DNA from 2 places in the Paenibacillus sp. 203 genome. Region 2 is predicted to be linked to the other one. Evidence: predicted binding sites of a transcription regulator. Region 2 holds the regulator's gene; the other holds the start of a gene.
The links. The regulator NrdR, encoded in region 2, represses ribonucleotide reductase genes. The targets are predictions, from matches to a motif close to AACACNATATATNGTGTT.

Region 1: nrdI (class Ib ribonucleoside-diphosphate reductase assembly flavoprotein NrdI) is a predicted target of NrdR. The motif match lies at 6,352-6,369, and genes of this name have one in related genera.

Annotation. Positions count from the first base shown of each region.
Region 1 is NZ_JAXCHD010000002.1:442,654-453,229, reverse strand. Features, by position in the region: gene WA407_RS05240 (VOC family protein) at 1-361, shown strand, start outside; gene WA407_RS05235 (MarR family transcriptional regulator) at 593-1,066, shown strand; gene WA407_RS05230 (MFS transporter) at 1,222-2,475, shown strand; gene nrdF (class 1b ribonucleoside-diphosphate reductase subunit beta) at 2,574-3,539, opposite strand; gene nrdE (class 1b ribonucleoside-diphosphate reductase subunit alpha) at 3,758-5,842, opposite strand; gene nrdI (class Ib ribonucleoside-diphosphate reductase assembly flavoprotein NrdI) at 5,829-6,188, opposite strand; gene WA407_RS05210 (DUF2500 domain-containing protein) at 6,594-6,956, shown strand; gene WA407_RS05205 (GNAT family N-acetyltransferase) at 7,017-7,577, shown strand; gene WA407_RS05200 (MFS transporter) at 7,580-8,803, shown strand; gene WA407_RS05195 (ABC transporter substrate-binding protein) at 8,880-10,571, opposite strand.
Region 2 is NZ_JAXCHD010000002.1:600,470-611,045, reverse strand. Features, by position in the region: gene polA (DNA polymerase I) at 1-2,148, shown strand, start outside; gene mutM (DNA-formamidopyrimidine glycosylase) at 2,220-3,050, shown strand; gene WA407_RS06065 (MntP/YtaF family protein) at 3,163-3,954, shown strand; gene coaE (dephospho-CoA kinase) at 3,966-4,562, shown strand; gene WA407_RS06055 (lytic transglycosylase domain-containing protein) at 4,559-5,122, shown strand; gene WA407_RS06050 (alpha/beta-type small acid-soluble spore protein) at 5,241-5,465, opposite strand; gene nrdR (transcriptional regulator NrdR) at 5,571-6,038, shown strand; tRNA gene WA407_RS06040 (tRNA-Ala) at 6,169-6,244, shown strand; tRNA gene WA407_RS06035 (tRNA-Lys) at 6,257-6,329, shown strand; gene WA407_RS06030 (alpha/beta hydrolase family protein) at 6,414-7,415, opposite strand; gene WA407_RS06025 (GNAT family N-acetyltransferase) at 7,433-8,065, opposite strand; gene WA407_RS06020 (helix-turn-helix domain-containing protein) at 8,083-8,838, opposite strand; gene WA407_RS06015 (radical SAM/SPASM domain-containing protein) at 9,067-9,945, shown strand; gene WA407_RS06010 (hypothetical protein) at 10,193-10,393, shown strand; gene WA407_RS06005 (hypothetical protein) at 10,469-10,576, shown strand, end outside.

The sequences.
Region 1 (10,576 bases), 160 kb from region 2:
TAAAGAGGCATTGGATGCTCAACTGCTTTTTATTCAAACCTTTGGGGAAATGCCGGAAAACCCCGATTTTCCCATTCCCGCAGAGGTCAAGGAACGTGTGGGACATGCTACCCTTAAAGTGGGTGAGACAGAGCTCATGTTTTCTGATACCTTTCCCGGATCACCGTTTAGCAGTGGGAATCAGGTGAGCATCTGTATTACAACCGATAGTGTGGAGCAAGCTCAAAAAATGTTTGATGCTCTACAGCAAGGAGGACAGGTGGGAATGCCTTTGCAGGAAACCCATTTTAGTCCAGCTTATGGGAATGTAACAGACAAGTTTGGTGTCACCTTTCAAATGTTCACAGAGGCTCGGTCTTAAGAAATGGAAAACGGCTCGATTCCGCTACTTTAGCGATCTGGCCGTTTTTTTGCGTGTATGTCCTCGTCTGAAGAATAAATATACATACAGCATGGGGAGTGATATCTTTTTTACCCTGCTTGCCGTTTAGTAGATTAGGTTTATTTACTGAATGCTTAGACGCTTGTTGAAATAGAAACAAAAATATATTATATTATGTTGTTAATGCACCAACGGGTGGGAGGACAGGCCATGAACAAAGAAGAACAGGTCATGATGGGGTTCAGGGACTTATATAACAAGATGGTGTGGCTTAATAAGGATAAGATGGAAGACAGTCTTAAGGGTTATAAGTCTTCTGAAGTCCATTGCATCGAATACATTGAAAGAAATGTAGATTCCAACGTGACAAAACTTGCGGAGTCCCTTTATATGACTAGCGGTGCCATAAGTAAAATAACTAAGAAGCTCATAAAAAAAGGCATTATCGAAAGCTACCAGAAGCCGGATAACAAGAAAGAAATCTATTTTCGGCTTACGGAGCAAGGGAAAGTAATCTATAAAATCCATGAGGACTTGCATAAAGAGTTTCAAGAGCGAGATAAAGCCGTGTTTGAACAGGTAACCGAGGAACAATTTGATAGTATGCTTAGCTTCGTGGAAAAGTATAATAGGCATTTGGATGCGGAAATAAAGAAACAGGGTATAGATATTAAGTCGGAATAAATCTGAATAATGAAAATCAAATCACAGGCAGCCGGGCTCTATTGAGAACAGGCTGCCTTTTTTTTGCTATTATTTTGTTGCCGAGGAAGCAAAATTGTGATACGATGTTTTTGCTTCCAAGGAAATAAAAACATAGCCTTTGAGGGGAGAATTTAATGTTCAAATTTAGATCACACAATGAACAGAACACAGAACAAACCGTAGATAAACACGCTTTAATATTCGGTCTTATCTCTGTGTTTCTTTGCGGAATAGGCTTCAGTATCATAGCACCTGTTGTCCCTTTCTTAGTACAGCCTTATATAAGCAATCCGGGAGAACAAGCTATCGTTGTCACGCTGCTGACTTCTGTTTATGCCTTCTGCGTGTTTTTTGCGGCCCCCGTGCTTGGAGCTCTGAGTGACAAATATGGCCGTCGTCCATTGCTCTTAGTATGTCTTTTGGGTTCCGCAATCGGTTACTTGGTTTTTGGCATAGGAGGAGCTCCATGGGTACTATTTGCGGGACGCATAATAGAGGGTATAACAGGTGGGAGCATAAGCACGATCTTCGCCTATTTTGCAGACATCATTCCTACAGAACAGAGAACTAAATACTTTGGATGGGTGAGTGCGGTTGTAGGTGTAGGCACCGTCATTGGCCCAACTGTAGGCGGATTACTTGCCAAGTTTGGTTATTCTGTACCCATGTATTTTGGAGCAATTATAACTTTAGTGAATGTTATATATGGATTCTTTTTTATGCCTGAGAGCCTTGACAAGAAACATAGACTGAAAGAAATTACTTTTGTAAGACTTAATCCATTCATACAGCTTGCAAACCTGCTTTTTTCCATGAAAAACTTAAACAGGCTACTTATCTCGGCGTTCTTACTTTGGATACCCAACGGATCTTTACAGGCCGTTTTTTCACAATTTACAATGGATACTTTTAGTTGGAAGCCTGCACTAATCGGACTTATGTTCTCAATTATGGGTGTCCAAGACATTATCTCTCAAGGTTTCATCATGCCAAAGCTTTTGAGAAAACTTAGTGATAAACAGATAGCCATTCTTGGAATGGTTTCGGAGATTATAGGCTATAGTCTTATTGCGCTATCTGCTTTGTTCTCATTCTATCCTCTTTTTATCGCTGGAATGTTTATATTTGGTTTTGGTGATTCGATCTTTGGGCCTTCATTTAATGGGATGCTCTCCAAGTCTGTCAATTCTAATGAACAAGGAAGGATTCAAGGAGGTAGTCAATCTATTCAGGCTTTAGCAAGAATGATGGGGCCTATCATTGGAGGTCAAATCTATGTATCACTTGGTCATGCCGCACCCGCTTTTATGGGTATAATCCTTATAGCAGCGGCAATACCAGTTTTATATAAGCGAACGCAAGTAAATGAGGATTTTGCAAAATCCTAAAATATGTAAATTATCTACTTTGTTTACAGTCTGAGCCATCCGCATGCGGATGGCTCTTCATAGTATCACCTTGCTAAATTAATTTCACGTATTTGTACTTATACGCCAAAATTAAAATCATCATCTGTCAGCGGCTCTACATTCATCGCCCGCACATAGCCGTTTCCTTTTTTAGAAAAGAAATCATGCTGCTTAGTGTGGGTGCTGATGCCGTTGAATACAATGGGATTAACTTCTTCTTCTTCAAACAGTGGATCAAAGCCCAAGTTCATCATGGCCTTGTTGGCGTTGTAGCGCAAAAAGACTTTCACATCGTCTACGAGTCCAATAGGAGTGTAAATTTGCTCGGTGTATTGTTCCTCGTTATTGTGCAAGTAGCGCAACAAGCCTACCAGCGTCTGGTAAAGATCACGTTGTTCTTCCTCATCCAATTCTGCATAAATCTCCTGTGCCAGTACACCTACGTACACACCGTGAATACTTTCGTCCCGTAGGATCAAATCGATAATTTCTCCACTGCATGTCAACTTGCCCTGGCCCGCCAGATAAAGAGGGTAGAAGAAGCCGCTATAAAATAAATAGCTTTCTAACAGCACCGACGCTGCCATCGCGAGATACAGGTCTTTCGGTGTGTGGATATTCATATAATACTGACGAATGGTTTCTGCCTTGGTTTGGAGATGGGGATTTTCTTCCACCCAGCGGAATACACCGTCAATTTCTTCCGTGGAAGCTAGCGTTGTAAAGATGCTACTGTATGACTTGGCATGAATTTGTTCCATCATCGCCATAAAGCTTAGTACGGCTTTGCGCTGTAGTCCGTCCACATGCTCCATAATTTGCGGCATACCCACGCCGCCTTGAATGGTATCCAGTAGCGTCAAGCCGCCCAGCACCTTCATGTAGGCTTCTTTTTCGATATCACTGAGGGTTACCCAGGACATTTTATCGTCAGACAACGGGATTTCATCATCCGTCCAAAATTGCATAATGTTCTGGTTCCAGAACATCAGTGTAAAATCATCGTCCGAGCGATTCCAGTTTACAGCTTGTATACCTGTCATTGTTAGCATTCTCCCTTCAGCTTGCGAGATTCCCTGAAAACACACATTGAAATAGTGCAGGCGAATCATCGTATGCTTGACATACGGAAGCTGTATCCGCGAGGGTCTGTCCAGTCCCGTAAAGGTCTGAACCACACGCTGGATACAGCTTCTAATGCAAAGCATCTATATCTATTCAAAATCTAATTTTTATACTACAGCTTGTTACCCTTTATGCTTTAGATGGAGCAGGTGAGGCATTCTTCCACAGACAGCTTTTTGGTGCGTGTGTAGTATAACGATTTAAGTCCTTTGTGTGCAGCGTACAGATAGCAACGTGCTAACTGACGCGTAGTCACGTCACTGTTCACATGAAGCACGGTCGAAATTCCTTGGTCCACGTGCGGCTGGATTTCTGCAATCAGATCAAGCACTTTGAACTGGTCCATTTGATAAGCAGATTTATAGAAGAACACGTTATCCTTTTGCAAATAAGGCATTGGATAGTAGGTCGTCGAATTGGCATAGGTACGGGTTTCAATCTGCTCAACAATCGGCATGACGCTGGATGTTGCATTTTGAATGTACGAAATGCTAGCAGTCGGCGCAATCGCCATACGATAGGCGTGGTACAGACCATTTTTCATCACATCTGCTTTTAATTTGTCCCAGTCCGCTGAAGTCGGAACATAGATGTCTTTGAACAACTCTTGTACACGTGCAGTTGTTGGACGATAATCTGTGTTCAGGTATCGGTCAAAATATACGCCTGTCGCATAATCCGATTCCTCAAATCCATAAAAGCTTTGTCCAGCTGCTTTAGCGATTTCCATACTTTTTTCGATGGAATGATAGTTCATCGTCATGAAGAAGGTACGGACAAAGTCCTTTGCTTCATTGCTTTCATACGCAATTTTGTTCTTGGCAAGATAGCCGTGCAGATTCATAACACCCAGTCCGACGGAGTGCATTTCACGGTTTGCTTTCGCAACACCCGGTGCATTAGCGACTTGGGTCATATCGCTGACCGAGGTGAGAGCAATCATACCCTCGTGAACGGATTCGCGGATTTTGCCATGTTCCATCACATTTACAATGTTCAGAGAAGCTAGATTACAGCTCACGTCCCGGCGGATGGTATCCTGTTGGCCGTAATCTGTAATTTCGGAAGTTTCCTGCAACTGGAAGATTTCCGTGCATAGGTTCGACATCTTGACTTGACCCACGTTTTTAAGAGCATGTGCCTGGTTCGCGTTACTTTTGTTCATGATATATGGATAACCAGACTCCAACTGAATCATGGCAATTTTCGTCAGCATGTCACGTGCGCTCATCGCTATTTTTTTCTTCACCCGATCGTCAGCGAGTAACGTGTCGTACATTTCATCCAAATCCATGTCGTCCAGATGCGTTCCATAGGTTTTGAACACACTGTAAGGAGCAAATACATGCAGCGGTTCGTTATCTTGAGCCAGCTTGTAAAAGCGGTTTGGCACCAGCAATCCAATAGAAAGTGTCTTGAGACGTACTCTTTCGTCAGCATTGATCTTTTTGCTATCCAGGAACTCAAGCACGTCCCATCCGAAAATGTTGTAATAGGCTGCCCCAGAGCCTTTACGTTGCCCCATTTGATCCGCATAGGAGAAGCCGTCTTCCATCAGCTTCAGCACAGGCATAATGCCTTTTGCTGCGCCTTCTACGCCTTTAATCGCTTCGCCGCGTGCCCGCAGTTTCGACAGGTTGACCGCAACACCGCCCCCGATTTTGGACAACTGCATGCAGGTGTTCAGCACATAGTTGATTGAGTTCAGGGAGTCGTCCATTTCGAGCAGGAAGCAGGATACCAATTCCCCACGGCGGCTTTTGCCTGCATTCAGGAAGGTTGGTGTAGCTGGCTGGAGGCGTTGCTCCATCATCGAGCGGGACAACAGGCGTGCCGTATCGGCGTTACCGCGTCCTAAATGCAGCGCGACAGCAGCAACCCGGTCAGGGTAATGTTCCAGATAGACTTTCCGGTCGTTACTCTTCATTGCATAGTCGGTGTAAAACTTGGATGCTGCCATATAGGAAGGAAATTTAAAATTATAGCTATGAGTGATATGGAAAATATCATTAATTTCGTCAGCCGTGTAGCTGTTATAGAAATTTTCGTAATAATCATTCTCAATCATATACAGCACTTGAGCGGCTGTGTCAGCAAACTTCAAACTCCGTTCCTGAACTTCCTTCATAAACTCTGCTACAGCCTCTTGGTCTTTTTCCAATTGGAAAAAGCCGTCTGTATCGCGTTTCATCAACATGTTGTTCAATTCAATATGCCGCAACTCGGCTCACCTCCTGTTTAAAACGCTCTACATCTCCGAACGTTCCAGATAATTCAAATTTACTAATCACGGGGACATTATAATGATCGGCAATCAAATCCGCACTTTTGGCAAATTTCTCACCCCAGTTACGGTTGCCGCTTGCAGCTACACCAACAAGGTTTTGAGCATTCTTTTTCAAAAAGGAAGATACCCTCTCAGGTATCTGCCCAAACCCAGTTGTATATGTAATAAGTACGTAAGGTTCTTCTATAGTCATTTGCTCCTCAATCTGAACCGCTGGAAGCTTGAGCTTGTTTATAAATCTTTTTACATTGCCGGTCTTCGAATCATATGCAATCAGCATGGTATGCAACCTCCTTAAACAATTAACGAAAAAAGAAAACGCATTGCCTGGGATCTATTATAGATGGAATCCCTTGCTGGCTGCGCCATTTAAGATTTTGACTCTATATTTACATGTATTTTCATACCTGTATCTTCAAGATATCGGGCATAAATACGTTTTTTACACTATATTTAGAGTACATTTTCTATTTTATATCTATATATAGTTTTGTCAATCGGTCTAGAGGGGATCAGAGGACCCAGATCGGGTATAAGTCCAAGCGGGGTGCGGAAAAGAGCGAAAGAACTTTTTTTTCGTAAGTATGTTAAAAAAGTATTGGAGTTTTTGAGGGTGAAGATGTACCATTTGTCAATGGGCAATAGAATGGAAAATTTACATTTTACTGTAGAAAGGATGAAGTGAATGGGAAGTGATTTTATGGAATTTCAATCGTTTAATATGATCTTTTTTATCGTATTTGGACTCATTGCTTTTGTAATCATTATGGGAATTGTCAAAACGATAGGAGCAGGCCTGTCCAATCAAGCAGCCGAACGGGTACAACGTTCATGTAAGGTTGTGGATAAACGGACGAGAGTGCGTGGGGGATCAGGCGATTTTTCAGCTTCGACATATTATTATATCACCTTTGAGTTTGACGGGGGTGAGCGTATGGAGCTGGAGGTGAAGGATACGGATTTTGGTATGATTGTGATCGGGGATCGTGGGGAGCTTCATTATAAAGGTACACGTTTTCTGGAGTTTGTAAGAGTAATGGAAGCATAAAGGTGTTGGCGGGGAGTTAGTATTGCCAAAACAAATACATAATTTGGAGGGAAGATTACGATGCCGCATATCATTGGAAAACGAATTGTATTGAGAGAATACCGTCAAGAAGATATACCAGATATCCGAAAATGGGTCAATGACCCGGAAATCACACGTGGTTTAAGCGACGTGTTTATCTACCCGCATTCACAGGTGAATAGCGAATCCTTTGTAAAAATGATGATTGACGGCAACCCCGATATCAAAGGTTTTGTCATTGCGCATAAAGACACACTGGACTATATCGGACAACTGGATTTATTCAAAATCAACTGGGTGAATCGGCACGCCACCCTTGGTGTTGTGATCGGGCGTGACGGTGATCTGGGCAAAGGTTACGGACGGGAAGCGATCCGGTTGCTACAAAAATTCGCATTTCATACGCTGAACCTGCATCGGCTGGAGTTGGAGGTCTATGCGTTCAATGAACGTGCACACCGTTGCTATCTGGCCTGCGGCTTCAAGGAAGAAGGGCGGCTGCGGGAAAAGCTATTCAGGGAAGGGCAATACTATGACATTATTCAGATGGGGATTTTGCGAAGTGAATATGAGGCTGCAGAGCAAGCGACGGAATCCTGAAAGTGCAACCTCATAAGCTATTTTACTCCGTCAGCTTTCTTCAATTTTTTATGAGTGAAATCACGGGGACTACGCTCATCCTATTTCTATTAGCTAAAGGACTTTCTCTGCAAAGTGCGAACTTCTTACTGGTTGTATTTTTTGTAAGTATTTTTTTGTTTGAGATACCCACAGGGGCGATTGCAGATAAGTATGGAAGAAAAATCTCCGTTATTTTGGGACTTTGTTGTTTTCTAGTCTACAGTGTGTTGTTCGTTTGGACACATCATATCGGGGTACTTGTGTTTGCGCAAGTCTTTGGGGGTCTGGCTATATGTTTACAATCAGGTTCGTTAGAATCCTGGGTTGTGGAAAACAGTGATAAGCCCATGGAAGTTCTTTTTACAACCTCTAACAGTATACAGTACATTTCGGGATTTATTTGTGGTCTGTTGGGGGCCTTCCTCGCAACTTTTAACTATTCACTTCCATGGGCGGCTAGCATTTTATCTATTATTGTATGCATTTTTCTATGCTCCTTTTATATGGATGAGGAGAATGTTGCTCATCGAAAGACGTCTACTACTCGCATTAAAACGATTATCGGAGAAAGTGTCCGTATCGGTTTTGAAGATAAGTCTATCTGGATTGTGTTTATGATTGGTTTATTTATCAGCTTTTCGAACTCAGCGGGGAATACATTTCAACAGCCACGTCTGGTTGGCCTTTCCGAACAAGGAATTTGGATTATGGGGTTTATCAAGGCAGGGTATTCACTATGTATGACTTTGGGAAGTTATCTAGTTCGAAAGCTAGGCGCACGATACAGTGATGTACATATACTCGTGTATGCTTGCGGCATGATAGGGGTCTGGCTCATTTTAGCCGGGGCGTTCAACACATTTTATCCTGTATTGCTTACCTTTTTAATCTATGAGATTGGGCGCGGGATGTACCCGGTTGCCAAACAAATTTTTCTCAACAAAAGAATCACGAATGAGTATCGTTCCACATTACTATCTCTGGATTCTGCGATTTCACAATTAGGCATGTGCGTAGGTTTAATCGTGACAGGGATCATCAGTCGAAATTTTACGGATTTGTCTTCCGATCAAACGCCGATTCAAATATCTTGGGTGATGTGTGGCGGGATTGCGTTGATTCCAATCATTTTATTGTTTTACGTCCATCGTGTTTCAGGAAATGTTAATTATTGGAAAGAGAAAGAAACCAAACAGAATATTTAATGTAAAAGTTAATGTAGAAGGGCTGAACAGCATGGTCTGTCAGCCCTATAATATTTCATTAAAAAGCAAGCAAACCTTATTTTTCACCGTACCACAGTTTCAGCCGATTTTGGATTAGGCCAGTATAGATTTCTTCAGCCTTTGGCACACCTGCCTGATCCAGCTCTTGGAGCATGCGGTCATACACAGCGTCGAACTGATCTGGCTTGGCGAGTACAGCTTCAGGAATCCGTTTGCGTACAATGTCCTGCGACTTTTGATAAATAACATTGTAATTCGTATCGGTCGGAACAGGCATGTTGTAGGCAGCACCCCACTCTTTTACCGGAAAATCCTTTTCGTTCGGAAACAGGTCTTTCCACGTCTGGGCTTTGTATGCCTGAAGGGACTCTTTTTCGGCTTGACTATAATTTTCGGTAATCATCTCTGGATAATTGGTTGTGTAATAGTTGCCAGAAGGGTCCTTCACGCTATCGCCATAATGAGGCCCCCATATCCAGTACAAACCGATTCCTGACTCTCTGCTAAAAGAAGCGTTATCAGTGTTTTTACGTTGTTGCACATCCGCCGGAATGACTCGTTTGCCGTTCTCTACGTTGTAATGCTGGCCTTCAATTCCCCAATTACGTAAAATTTGTCCTTCGTCGGAGGCCAGAAAATCCAGAAACTTGATAGCTCGCACCGGATTTTCGCATGAGGTTGTAATTCCGATCCCGGATGCAGTATCGAAGCCAATGGGCTGGAGGGAATGGTCCTCGTATTTCTCATTTAAAGTGACTGGAAAATGGGCGTAAGTGAATTCATCCTTACCTGCTGCCTTGAGCGCATTTTCGGCATCTTGATAGTTCCATTCCTGATCAATGAGTCCGATGACACGGCCTGCGGCGATTTTGGACTTGTACTGATCACTTTTTTGCACAAAAGTATCCTTATCCAACAGTCCTTCATTGTACATATGGTTCAACCAACGGAAATATTCGCGTTCTTCTGGGCGCTTGTAGTGAAGAATGGCTTTGTGTGTTTTAGGATCAATATAATATTCGCCATCGTCGGGTCCACCTGTAGCAGTAACAGCCGGGTTAGTCACTGTAATTTGAATTTTCCAGTCTTCGGCATCAAGTGATAGGGGGATGGTTCGCTGGCCATTGGTGGTAGGGTATTTGGCGACATAATCTTTAAGTGCTTTTTCAAAATCTTGAACGGTGCGGATTTTAGGGTATCCGAGCTTCTTAAGTGCCTGATGCTGAATTTCGAAGCCGGCTTGTGCATCAAACGCGATGTGATCCACACCCAAATTGGTCGGGATCGTATAGATGGCTGGATCTTCACTACTATATTTAATACGATTAAAATAGTCTCCATACACTTTTTTAATGTTAGGGCCGTATTTGTCAATGAGGTCGGTTAAGTCAATGAGTGCTCCGGCATCGACCAACTTGCCAATGTCTGATTTGGGGTACACGAGATCTGGATACTCTCCGCTTGCTGCCATTAAAGCAAATTTTTCCTCGCCTCGACCATTGACAGCATGTTCGGCATTTAGCGTAACACCCGTTTTCTTGATAATTTCCTGCCCGACAGCATCCTTCATGTTGTTCCAGTTAGAGCTAGAATCACCGCCAAAGAAAGTAAGAGTAATGGGACTGGTGTCATTAGGATCTTCCTTTTCTGCCTTACCGTCTGTTCCATTCGCGCAGCCCGTTGTAACGAGCAGCAGCAAAGACAGGAGTAGAATGGAACTCTGTCGTACCGACCTGTTCTTGAACATTTGCA
Region 2 (10,576 bases):
CTGAAGCCGCTGCAAATTATTGACCTTAAGGGTCTGATGGGCGATACGTCGGACAATATTCCTGGTATTCCCGGCGTGGGTGAAAAAACAGCGCTCAAGCTGCTGCATCAATACGGTTCAGTCGAAGAAGTGCTGGCGCACACGAATGAGCTGAAGGGCAAAATGAAAGAACGCGTAGAGACACATGCCGATGATGCGCGAATGAGCAAAGATTTGGCGACCATTTATCGGGATGTAACGTTGGACAAGCAGCTAGAAGATGTGGCTTTTGGCGGGCTGCAAGCAGAAACGGCCGGGCCAGCTCTGGCGAAGCTAGAGTTCAAGTCCTTGCTGGAGCGTTTATCCTTTTCAGGTGAGGTTGGCAGTACTGGGGTAGACGTAGAGGAAGCCGCGGCTGACGTAACAGTGCTGGATGAGCAGCGGATTAGCGAATTGGTAGAAGTGTTGGATCATGTGGATGTGCTGCATGTTGAGACGCATGGTGATAATCCGCATCATGCTGACATCGTAGGTCTGATATTTGCCGCAACGGGGCAGCAGTATTTTATGACGCTGGATGTACTGCAAAGCGGTGCAGCTACACCTATTCGCGAATGGCTTGCTGACCCTGAACGAAAAAAACGTGGTCATGATCTGCATCGTACGGATTTGGCTTTACACTGGCATGGAATTGAGTTTGCAGGGGCCGAGTTTGATGTGCAACTGGCAGGGTACTTGTTGGACCCGACCGATGCAAACCAGACATTGAGCGGATTGGCAGCCAAATATGGTTTGTCTTCGATCCGTCCAGACGAAGAAGTGTTCGGTAAAGGAGCTAAATATAAAGTCCCTGACGTGGCTGTACTTTCCGATCATGTGGCGCGTAAGGCAGCGGTGATTGAAGCTTTGGTGCCTGTACAGCAGGCGGAGCTGGAAAAAACGGAAATGCACAAGCTGTTTCATGAGCTGGAGATGCCGTTGTCCCGCATTTTGGCGGATATGGAGAAGCAGGGCATTTTGGTGAACGTAGAAGAACTGCGCGCTTTGGGGAAAGAATTTGAAGCCCAGATTGCAACGTTGGTGGGTGAAATCTACAGCATTGCCGGAGTAGAGTTCAATCTGAATTCGCCCAAGCAGTTGGGTGAGATTTTGTTTGATAAACTGGGTTTGCCTGTCATTAAAAAGACGAAAACGGGGTACTCGACCGATGCGGAGGTATTGGAAAAGCTGGCCCCCTATCATGATATTGTGCAAAATATTTTGCAGTACCGCACCATTGCCAAACTCCAATCGACGTATGTCGAAGGATTGTTGAAAGAAATTTCGGAGAAAACAGGTAAGGTGCATACGTATTTCCGGCAGACCGTTGCAGCAACTGGACGCTTGAGCAGTCAATTTCCGAATTTGCAAAACATCCCGATTCGTCTCGAAGAAGGACGCAAAATCCGCAAAGTATTTGTTCCGTCCGAACCGGGCTGGTCTATTTTGGCGGCAGACTACTCACAGATCGAGCTGCGGGTGCTGGCTGATATTTCGGATGATGAACGTTTGAAGGAGGCCTTTGTCCACGATATGGACATCCATACCAAGACCGCATCCGATGTGTTTGGGGTAGCAGCGGAAGATGTGGACTCTAATATGCGGCGTTCTGCGAAGGCAGTCAACTTTGGGATTGTCTATGGGATCAGTGATTATGGTCTGTCACAAAATTTGAATATTACGCGGAAGGAAGCGGCTCGTTTTATCGACCAGTATTTTGATGTGTTCCAAGGCGTTCGCCGTTACATGGATGATATTGTGAAGGATGCGAAGCGGGACGGCTACGTAAAAACGCTGTTGGAACGCAGACGCTATTTACCGGAGATTAACGCCAGCAATTTCAACCTGCGTTCATTCGCTGAGCGTACAGCGATGAATACGCCGATTCAAGGTACCGCAGCCGATATTATCAAGTTGGCGATGGTACAGATGGATGAGGTCTTACGTGAACGTAAACTTCGCAGCAGAATGCTGCTCCAAGTACATGATGAGCTTGTGTTCGAGGTTCCGCCTGAAGAAATGGAAACGATGAAAGAGCTTGTCCCGGCTACCATGGAAGCCGCATTAAAGCTGGCTGTGCCGCTCAAAGCCGAAGTAAGCTATGGCAGCAATTGGTATGAGGCCAAGTAATATATTTCAATGAGTAGATAGTCCCAATTTGACGCTGCTTCCGTTATAATATAGGGTGAGGTGAAGACATCATGCCGGAATTACCGGAAGTAGAAACCATTAAACGAACGCTAAACGAGCTTATCGTTGATAAACATATAGATCATGTCACCGTTAATTTGCCGCGGATCATTCAACGGCCCGATGATATCCACGCTTTTGCGATGGAATTGGCCGATCACCGGATTACAGGGGTTGAGAGACGCGGGAAGTTTCTGCGGATTTTGCTGGACGGGCTGGTGCTGGTCTCCCATCTTCGAATGGAAGGGCGATATGGATTGTATTCGCAACATGATCCTGTGGAAAAGCATACCCATGTCATCTTTCATTTTAAAGATGGTACGGAGCTGCGTTATCAGGATGTGCGCCAGTTTGGCACAATGCACTTATTTCCGGCAGGACAGGATTTGCTGGAAAAGCCGCTAAACAAGCTCGGTTTGGAACCGATGGACGAGGCCTTTACACCCGAAATGCTGCGTGTCGCTGTTGGAACTCGTTCGACTTCGATCAAGGCAGCGCTGTTAAACCAGTCATATGTGGTGGGCATCGGGAATATTTATGTAGATGAATCGTTGTTTAAGGCGGGGATTCATCCAGCACAGCCAGCCAAAAGCCTAACGGATAGCCAATTTCATGTCTTGCATGAAGCTATTGTCTCCACGCTGGGTGCGTCGATTCAGGTTGGAGGCTCGTCCATTAAATCGTTCGTTAATGGACAGGGTAAAACGGGCGACTTCCAGCATCAATTGCAAATCTATGGACGTAACGCAAAGCCTTGCGTTAAATGTGGCACATTGATCGAAAAATCTGTCGTAGCCGGACGTGGCACACATCATTGTCCGGTCTGTCAGCCTATGCGTTAAGACTTGCACAGTCACCCCAAGCCCATCCCTCTCATATATTGTTCCAAGTACCAATACTGCGGAGGGTTTCGGTTGTTATAAGGCCCTGCCTTCGCAATGGGAGGGAATTGGAGTGGCTAATCATTGGGGAGGCCTGCTGTTACTGGCATTTGCGCTAAGTTTGGACAGTTTCGGAGTCGGTGTTACATATGGTTTGCGCAAAATGAAAATTCCACTGTTGTCGATTGCTATCATCTCCGTATGTTCAGGTTTGGTGATTGGCATATCCATGCAATTGGGCGCATTACTATCTCGTGTCCTGTCTCCTGTATATACGACCGTTTTTGGCGCTGTCATCCTGATCTGTATCGGCTGTTACTCTTTGTTTCAAGCTCTGCACCACAAAGAGGATTCGTCAGAGGATTCAGTGGAGGCCTCTCGGGGGCTGCTTCTTACAGAACAGACTGATCCAGTGAGCAGATTTGTTCTTGGGGAGAAGAAGAGTATAGAAGATGCTGATACCGAGTCTTTCCCCAGTTCAAGAAAAGATCTGTCGACAGAAGCTTCTGTGGAGCAGCAGGAGCGAACGCTATTTTCTCTGGAGTTCCGCAAATGGGGACTTGTTATTCGGATTCTTCGAAGTCCGTCTGCTGCGGATATGGACCGTTCCGGCAGTATATCTGCTACCGAAGCGGTTTGGCTGGGCATTGCATTATCGGTCGATGCGTTCGGAGCGGGACTCGGGGCAGCTATGCTTGGTTTTCAGCCACTGTCTACTGCGCTGGCTATTACGTTATTCAGTGGAACATTTTTGATTGCAGGGATGAAGGCAGGCTTCTTTCTATCAGCATTTCGATTTATGAAGGCGCTGGGTGTATTGCCGGCATTATTACTGATTATGATGGGCATATTGAAGCTGTTATGAGGTGAAAGAGCATGAATATCGGATTAACCGGAGGTATTGCTACCGGAAAAAGCACCGTGTCGGCTCTTTTGGTCGCCAAAGGTGCGCTGCTGATCGACGCAGATGCCATTGCCCGGGAAGTCATGCTTCCGGGGCATCCGGTGCTGGCGGCGGTCATAGAGCATTTTGGACAAGCTATAGTGAACAATGACGGAACCCTGCACCGCAAAAAACTGGGTGAGATTGTATTCGGAGACCCTGCCCAACGGCAGGCACTTAACGATATTACCCATCCTGCTATTCGTGAGGAAATGCGTATGCGCATGGAAGCATATGAACGGGAACAGCCGGACAAGCTTGTTTTAGCAGATATCCCGTTATTGTACGAGTCCGGGCTGGAGAGCTTGTACGAGGAAATTATGGTTGTGTACGTACCGCGTGATATTCAGCTCCAGCGTCTGATGCTCAGAGACGGTCTGACGGAGGAGCAAGCTGGACTTAGGCTGTCCGCACAAATGGATATTGAACAAAAGAAAAGCTTGGCCGATATCGTTATCGATAATAGCGGAGCACAGACTGAGACGAAACGACAAATTGATCAATTTTGGCAGCGGAAGGGACTTGCATGAACATTTTGCGAAAGAAAAGAGTCCTGCTCACTTTGTTTGTCGGGTTTGTCCTAATCCTGTTCCTTAATTCAAATTGGATGTCCTGGTTCTATCCAATTCAATATAAGGATGAGATTCGGCAGTATTCACAAACGTATGAAGTGGACCCATTTTTGGTGGCGTCTATTATCCGCGTAGAAACCAATTTTAAAACCAGCAAGCAGTCGCATAAGGGTGCACTGGGCCTGATGCAGATTATGCCGAATACGGCAAATTGGATTATGGACAGCGCCCAGATTCAAAAGGTTCCGCTGGAGAGTGTCAAGCACGAGCCTGGCACCAATATTGAGCTGGGAACCTGGTATTTGCATAACCTATCCATAAAGTTTCAGGATAATCCTGTAGCAATCGTAGCTGCTTACAATGCAGGGCCGGGTAAAGTTCAAGAGTGGCTGGATAAGGGAGTGTGGGATGGAAAAGAAGAGTCCATTAAGCAAATCCCTTTTGGTGAGACACGACATTATGTACAGCGGGTCATTTATTACTACAGGCAATACACGAAAATTTATAATGATTTTTAAATGACAAGTTAATGACATGATGAGCCTTTTCGCTTTAAAATGAAAAAAGCGCAGGACAGGCTGTTTTTAGCAGCCCATCCATACACTTTATCTTGTTATTTCTGCATTATTACCGCGATTATTGGTATTGACCTGCCAATTGTTGTTCGGCGATCGTTACGAGGCGTTTTGTGATGTAGCCCCCGATCGAACCGTTCTCATAGGAAGTCATGTTACCTTGGTAACCATCTTGAGGAATGCTGATACCCAGCTCTTGAGCGATTTCATATTTCATTTGCTCCAGAGCGCCGGAGGATCTGCTGACTACCAGATTGTTGGAGTTGCCATTGTTTCCTTGTGCCATTGTTGTTCACCTCCTCGCGATATGGTAAACATATTATGATCTGTTTTGACAAAATTATTACTAAAAATCTACGGGAATTTATTGGAAAAAGAAAGTGGTGAGATTATGAAATGTCCGTATTGTGCCTACAACGGCACGAAAGTGTTGGATTCGCGACCTGCGAATGATAACAAGTCCATCCGTCGCCGCCGTGAATGTGAGCAGTGTGCCAGGCGTTTTACCACCTTTGAAATGGTGGAGGAAACCCCGCTCATGGTTATCAAAAAAGACGGCAGCCGTGAAGAGTTTAGTCGTGATAAAATGCTGCGCGGTCTCATTCGAGCCTGCGAGAAGCGCCCAGTATCCGTCGAGCAACTGGATATGATCGTATCCCAGGTAGAGAATGCTATCCGCAACACAGCAGCCACAGAAGTGGATAGCCAGCAGATCGGTGAGCTGGTCATGGAACAGCTTTACCCAGTGGATGAAGTCGCCTACGTACGTTTTGCGTCCGTCTATCGTCAGTTTAAAGACATCAATATGTTTATGAAGGAACTGAAAACACTATTATCTAAAGATACAGCCAGCGACTGATCGCTGACTGTATCTTTCTTGGGACAAAGTGGGAAGATGATTATATTTTTTTTATAAAAGTATTGACACAGGAATAAAAATTTTATATGATATAGAAGTCGCTTGAAACGTTGATTAACTTACTTACGATGGGGCCTTAGCTCAGCTGGGAGAGCGCATCGCTGGCAGCGATGAGGTCAGGGGTTCGATCCCCCTAGGCTCCACCAAACTTTTATTATGGACTCTTAGCTCAGTTGGTAGAGCAGTTGACTCTTAATCAATTGGTCCAGGGTTCGAGTCCCTGAGAGTCCATCCTTTAGAAAAAACGGCAGAGATGCCGTTTTTTTGTTGTTTATAGATCTATTCCCAGTCTAACCGAGAACAGTTATGGGGTTTTCATTGATTGACATAATCGGCAAGGATTTTGAGATACTCGTCATTCACCAATTTTCTTGGGGCGAATACGGCTGTTAAAAAAGTTAGAGATTTTGAACGCGCGATTTTTTCATCCATCATGGAATGGTCGGCTTCAGGTAAATGAATAACGGACAGCAGCTCTGCGGGTATTTTCTGGCGGTAGACTCGCTCGGTATCCTTTACATCTACATTAATATCTTTGCCAGCCAGAACCAAGAGTACAGGAGAATGGAAGTGACTTAATTCTTCGGTGGAATCAGACCGAAAATTTTTGCCTATAAAGCTCCATCTTTCTTTGGAGATCATATCCTCAGGATCGGCTATGCTTAGGTATTCTTCATAAGAAGCATGTTTTTTCAGTAACTGTAGAATCTCTTGATCGTAGTTCAATATCTTTTGAATTTCTTGCGGAGTAGCTCCTTCTTCTTCCATTTCTTTTCTGGTATTAAATTGTCCTTGGGAAATCCAGTTCACGGCAGGCGATACAAGGATGCTGAATGCAATATCATGCTCCTCTTTAACGATCTTCGGAATGACCCATCCTGCTTGACTGGCTCCCCATAGGCCGATTTTTTGCTTATCAATCATCGGCAAGGTTCTCGCCCAGTCTATTGCATATCGGATCTCCTGTGCGCGGTCCTCCATGCTTTGACCCAGCCAATTGCCAGGGGCACTATTAATACCGGGCTTATTCAATGACAGGGAGGCATAACCCTTGGAGGCGAACTTTTCCCACAGTGGTTTGTATCCATCATCATATGTGTCATTAATAGGACCATCCCCATGCACAAAAACAACCAATCCAACCTTTTCCGAGTAGTTCTTAGGCAAAGCTAATGTACCTGTTAACAGCCCTTTAGGCGTCGTGATTTGTATTTTTTCTTCTGTCATCTTGTAGGAATTTTGATATAGAACGATGAGTATTAAGGCAACCGCCAGAGCTGCCGCAATACCCAAAGTAAGCTTGAATGTTTTTTTCAATGGTGCTCTCTCCTCGATTACAATTTCGTTCCTTTCCAACTCATCAGATGCCATACAGGCTCCTTGAACCAAAAATGCCGTAACCCATTATACTTGGATTGTTCTGCTTCAAACGCCAGTTTGTGATACAAACGGATAGCCCCTTGGTTCTTATGCGCTACATGAAGCGTCAATGTATGAAAACCAGATTCAACCGTAAATTGCTGTGCGAAAGCTAGAAGACGGCGTCCTATTCCCTGGTTACGATGACTTGAACGAATTGCCAGATGATCAATGTAACACTCATCTGCAGCGGGGGGATACTCCAGCGCATGCATACCTGTCAAAAATTTAAATATATTAAAGCAACCAAACTGTTTTATGAGCGGAGCCAAAGAAATGGGGGTTGTTTCAGGAAGTGAAGAGGAGGAGGGTTTCCATTTAAGAGAAAGAACACCGATAACTTCTTCGTTTTCTTTGGCTACAAATTGTTTCATAGATGTAGAATAAGGATTTTGAACCCAAACCTGCATTAACAACTGCTGTATAGCTTGATCCTCCAGTGTAACAAGAGATTGAAATTTTGCTTTAAACGATTCGACTAAAAGACTGCAAACAGCTTCATGGTCTTGTTTCTGGTATGCAACAATGTCAAAGGATTTTGCACTCATGTAACGCCCTCCAAGATTTATTCTACTTTAACCTGAATTTCGTATTGTAGCTTGTTGTTGTCGAACATCGAAAGATAAGATTTTTCTACTAGGACAATCCTGCTTTGCCAGTTATATTGGTGATGAGCTACATATCGTTCCATTTGTTTAATTTCATAATCAATCTCAGGCTCTTCAATGACGGAAAGATGCTTATAAAGATAGTTGCCTTCTTCCAGAATATAGTCAGCCACATCCACTGTTTCATAACACAGCATTACCTGTCCGGCATCAGACAAGTAATGCAGGTCATTTTCAAATAATCGAGGTGGGGCAGGGCGGTGTTCAAATAAGTTTCCGGCAGTGAGCTCTTGACCATTCTCCAATGCAAACCATAGCTTTAAATGACGGGGACCTAATCGTTTGACCTGATATTCATCATTTCGCTGAGTCAGGCTATCATGTTCTTCTAGCACTTTGTGAATAAACTGTTCATGCATTTTCAAGTTAGCTATTTCAGCCTGTACCTTCTGCAACGAATGCTCTAAAAGCCGGTTATAATCATCGGCAGCATAGGAAGTCATACATTCTAGAATCTGGCCGACAGGGACGTTTAATTTGCGTAATAATAAAATATGCGAAAGCTGATAAATCTCATGAAGCCCGTACATCCGATATTGATTTTCTTCTGTATGTGATGGATACAGGATTCCCTTTTCTTCAAAATATCGCAGTTGATGTACAGATACATTCATGAGCTGAGCAAGCTGGCTGATCGTAATGTGTTCTTTCAATGACAGGACTCCTTACTGGTAGTTGAATAACTCCACTATAAACCTTAGGTCAGACCTAGGGTCAATAGAAAATATCAAATCAAATCTTAGATAGGCGTAGGTGTCGAGTATTTGATGCCCATACCAAGGGGAGGCTGGAGAGTTTACCTGTCGGTGATAACCCGTTATAATCATAAGATTAGTGAGCATAAACAAGATAATCAGGATGAAGGTTAGAATGGGGAAATCATGTTGAAAACTTTTAAAAAGGTATACATTGAGATAACGAGCATTTGCAATCTCGCATGCAGCTTTTGTCCTCAAACACAGCGTGTCAAAAAATTTATTGATCCGGAAGTCTTTCGAAATGTGCTTGATCAGGTCAAACCACATACGGATTACATCTATTTGCATGTAAAAGGAGAGCCGTTGCTCCATCCGAAAATTGATCTTTTGCTGGAAAGTGCTCATGAGAAAGGCTTGAAGGTCAATATAACCACCAATGGTACCTTGCTGCCGAAGACCGGACATAAGCTGCTTGGGCAACCAGCGCTGCGTCAGATGAACTTCTCTCTCCACAGTTTTGACGGGCATGAAGGCTCCGTGGATCGAGAAGGATATTTGGGTAATATTTTCAGGTTTGTAAGAGAAGCGGTGAAACACAATGTCATTATTTCGTTCCGTCTCTGGAACTTGACTGAAGATAATTTGACTAATGTGCAGCGTCAGCGCAACCGGGAAACACTTGAACGACTGGAGCAAGAGTTTGGACTGGACTATCGGATTGAGGAAAAGGTGATACCAGGCAGTGGGGTCAAAATCGCACCAAATGTTTATTTGAATCAGGACCATGAATTTGAATGGCCGAGCCTCAGTGCCCCGGAAGATGACGGAAAAGGCTTTTGCCATGCACTCCGTAGCCAGGCGGCGGTATTGGTGGATGGAACAGTGGTCCCTTGCTGTCTTGATGGAGAAGGTGTCATTAATTTAGGTAACGTCCACGAACAATCTTTTTCCGACATTGTGGAAGGGGAGCGTGCAAACCGTCTGTACTTCGGATTCTCCAAGAGAGAAGCGGTAGAAGAGTTATGCCGAAAATGCGGGTACCGCAAACGATTTGGAACATAATCATACAGGTAGAGCTCCAATCGATAGTAGAATGAATTGCAAGAAAGATAGCCCTTTTGCAGGGCTTTTTTTGCATATATTTTGATGTATACATATATATAATCAATGGATTTGAACTGTTCAGAGGAAGTTAGATACAATCGATTGCTTGTGAGAATGATTATCAATTATAATGAATTTAATTCTGATAGGGCGGAATAAGAACTGAAGGAACGGTTTGGATGGAGGTTGAGCGGTAGTAATGAAGTTGAGCGATCACATTTTGCTGTGGAATCATGTTTTTATACAGGTGATGGATGTTCGTCATAAGAAGATGGAAAAAGGGGAGGAGCTACGAACCTATCGACTTCCTGTTAGTGCGTTCTTGTATGCTGTGCGTGGAAGCGCACGGGTACGGTTGGATAACAGTATTCACAGGGTAGAGCGTTTCCATGTACTGCATGCTTGAAAAGGAAAATCCTTTTCAGAATCAGTATGCTTTTGCACCTCATTACCCGCTGCCCCTGTACGATAAGTGAAGCTGTTGGAGCAAGAATGGCGTGAAGCTTCTGGACTTGGCAAACTGCATGTTAAAGCCTTATTTCATCAATTTGTATATGAGTTGTTGCAGCAGTTGTATGGGCAGGACATC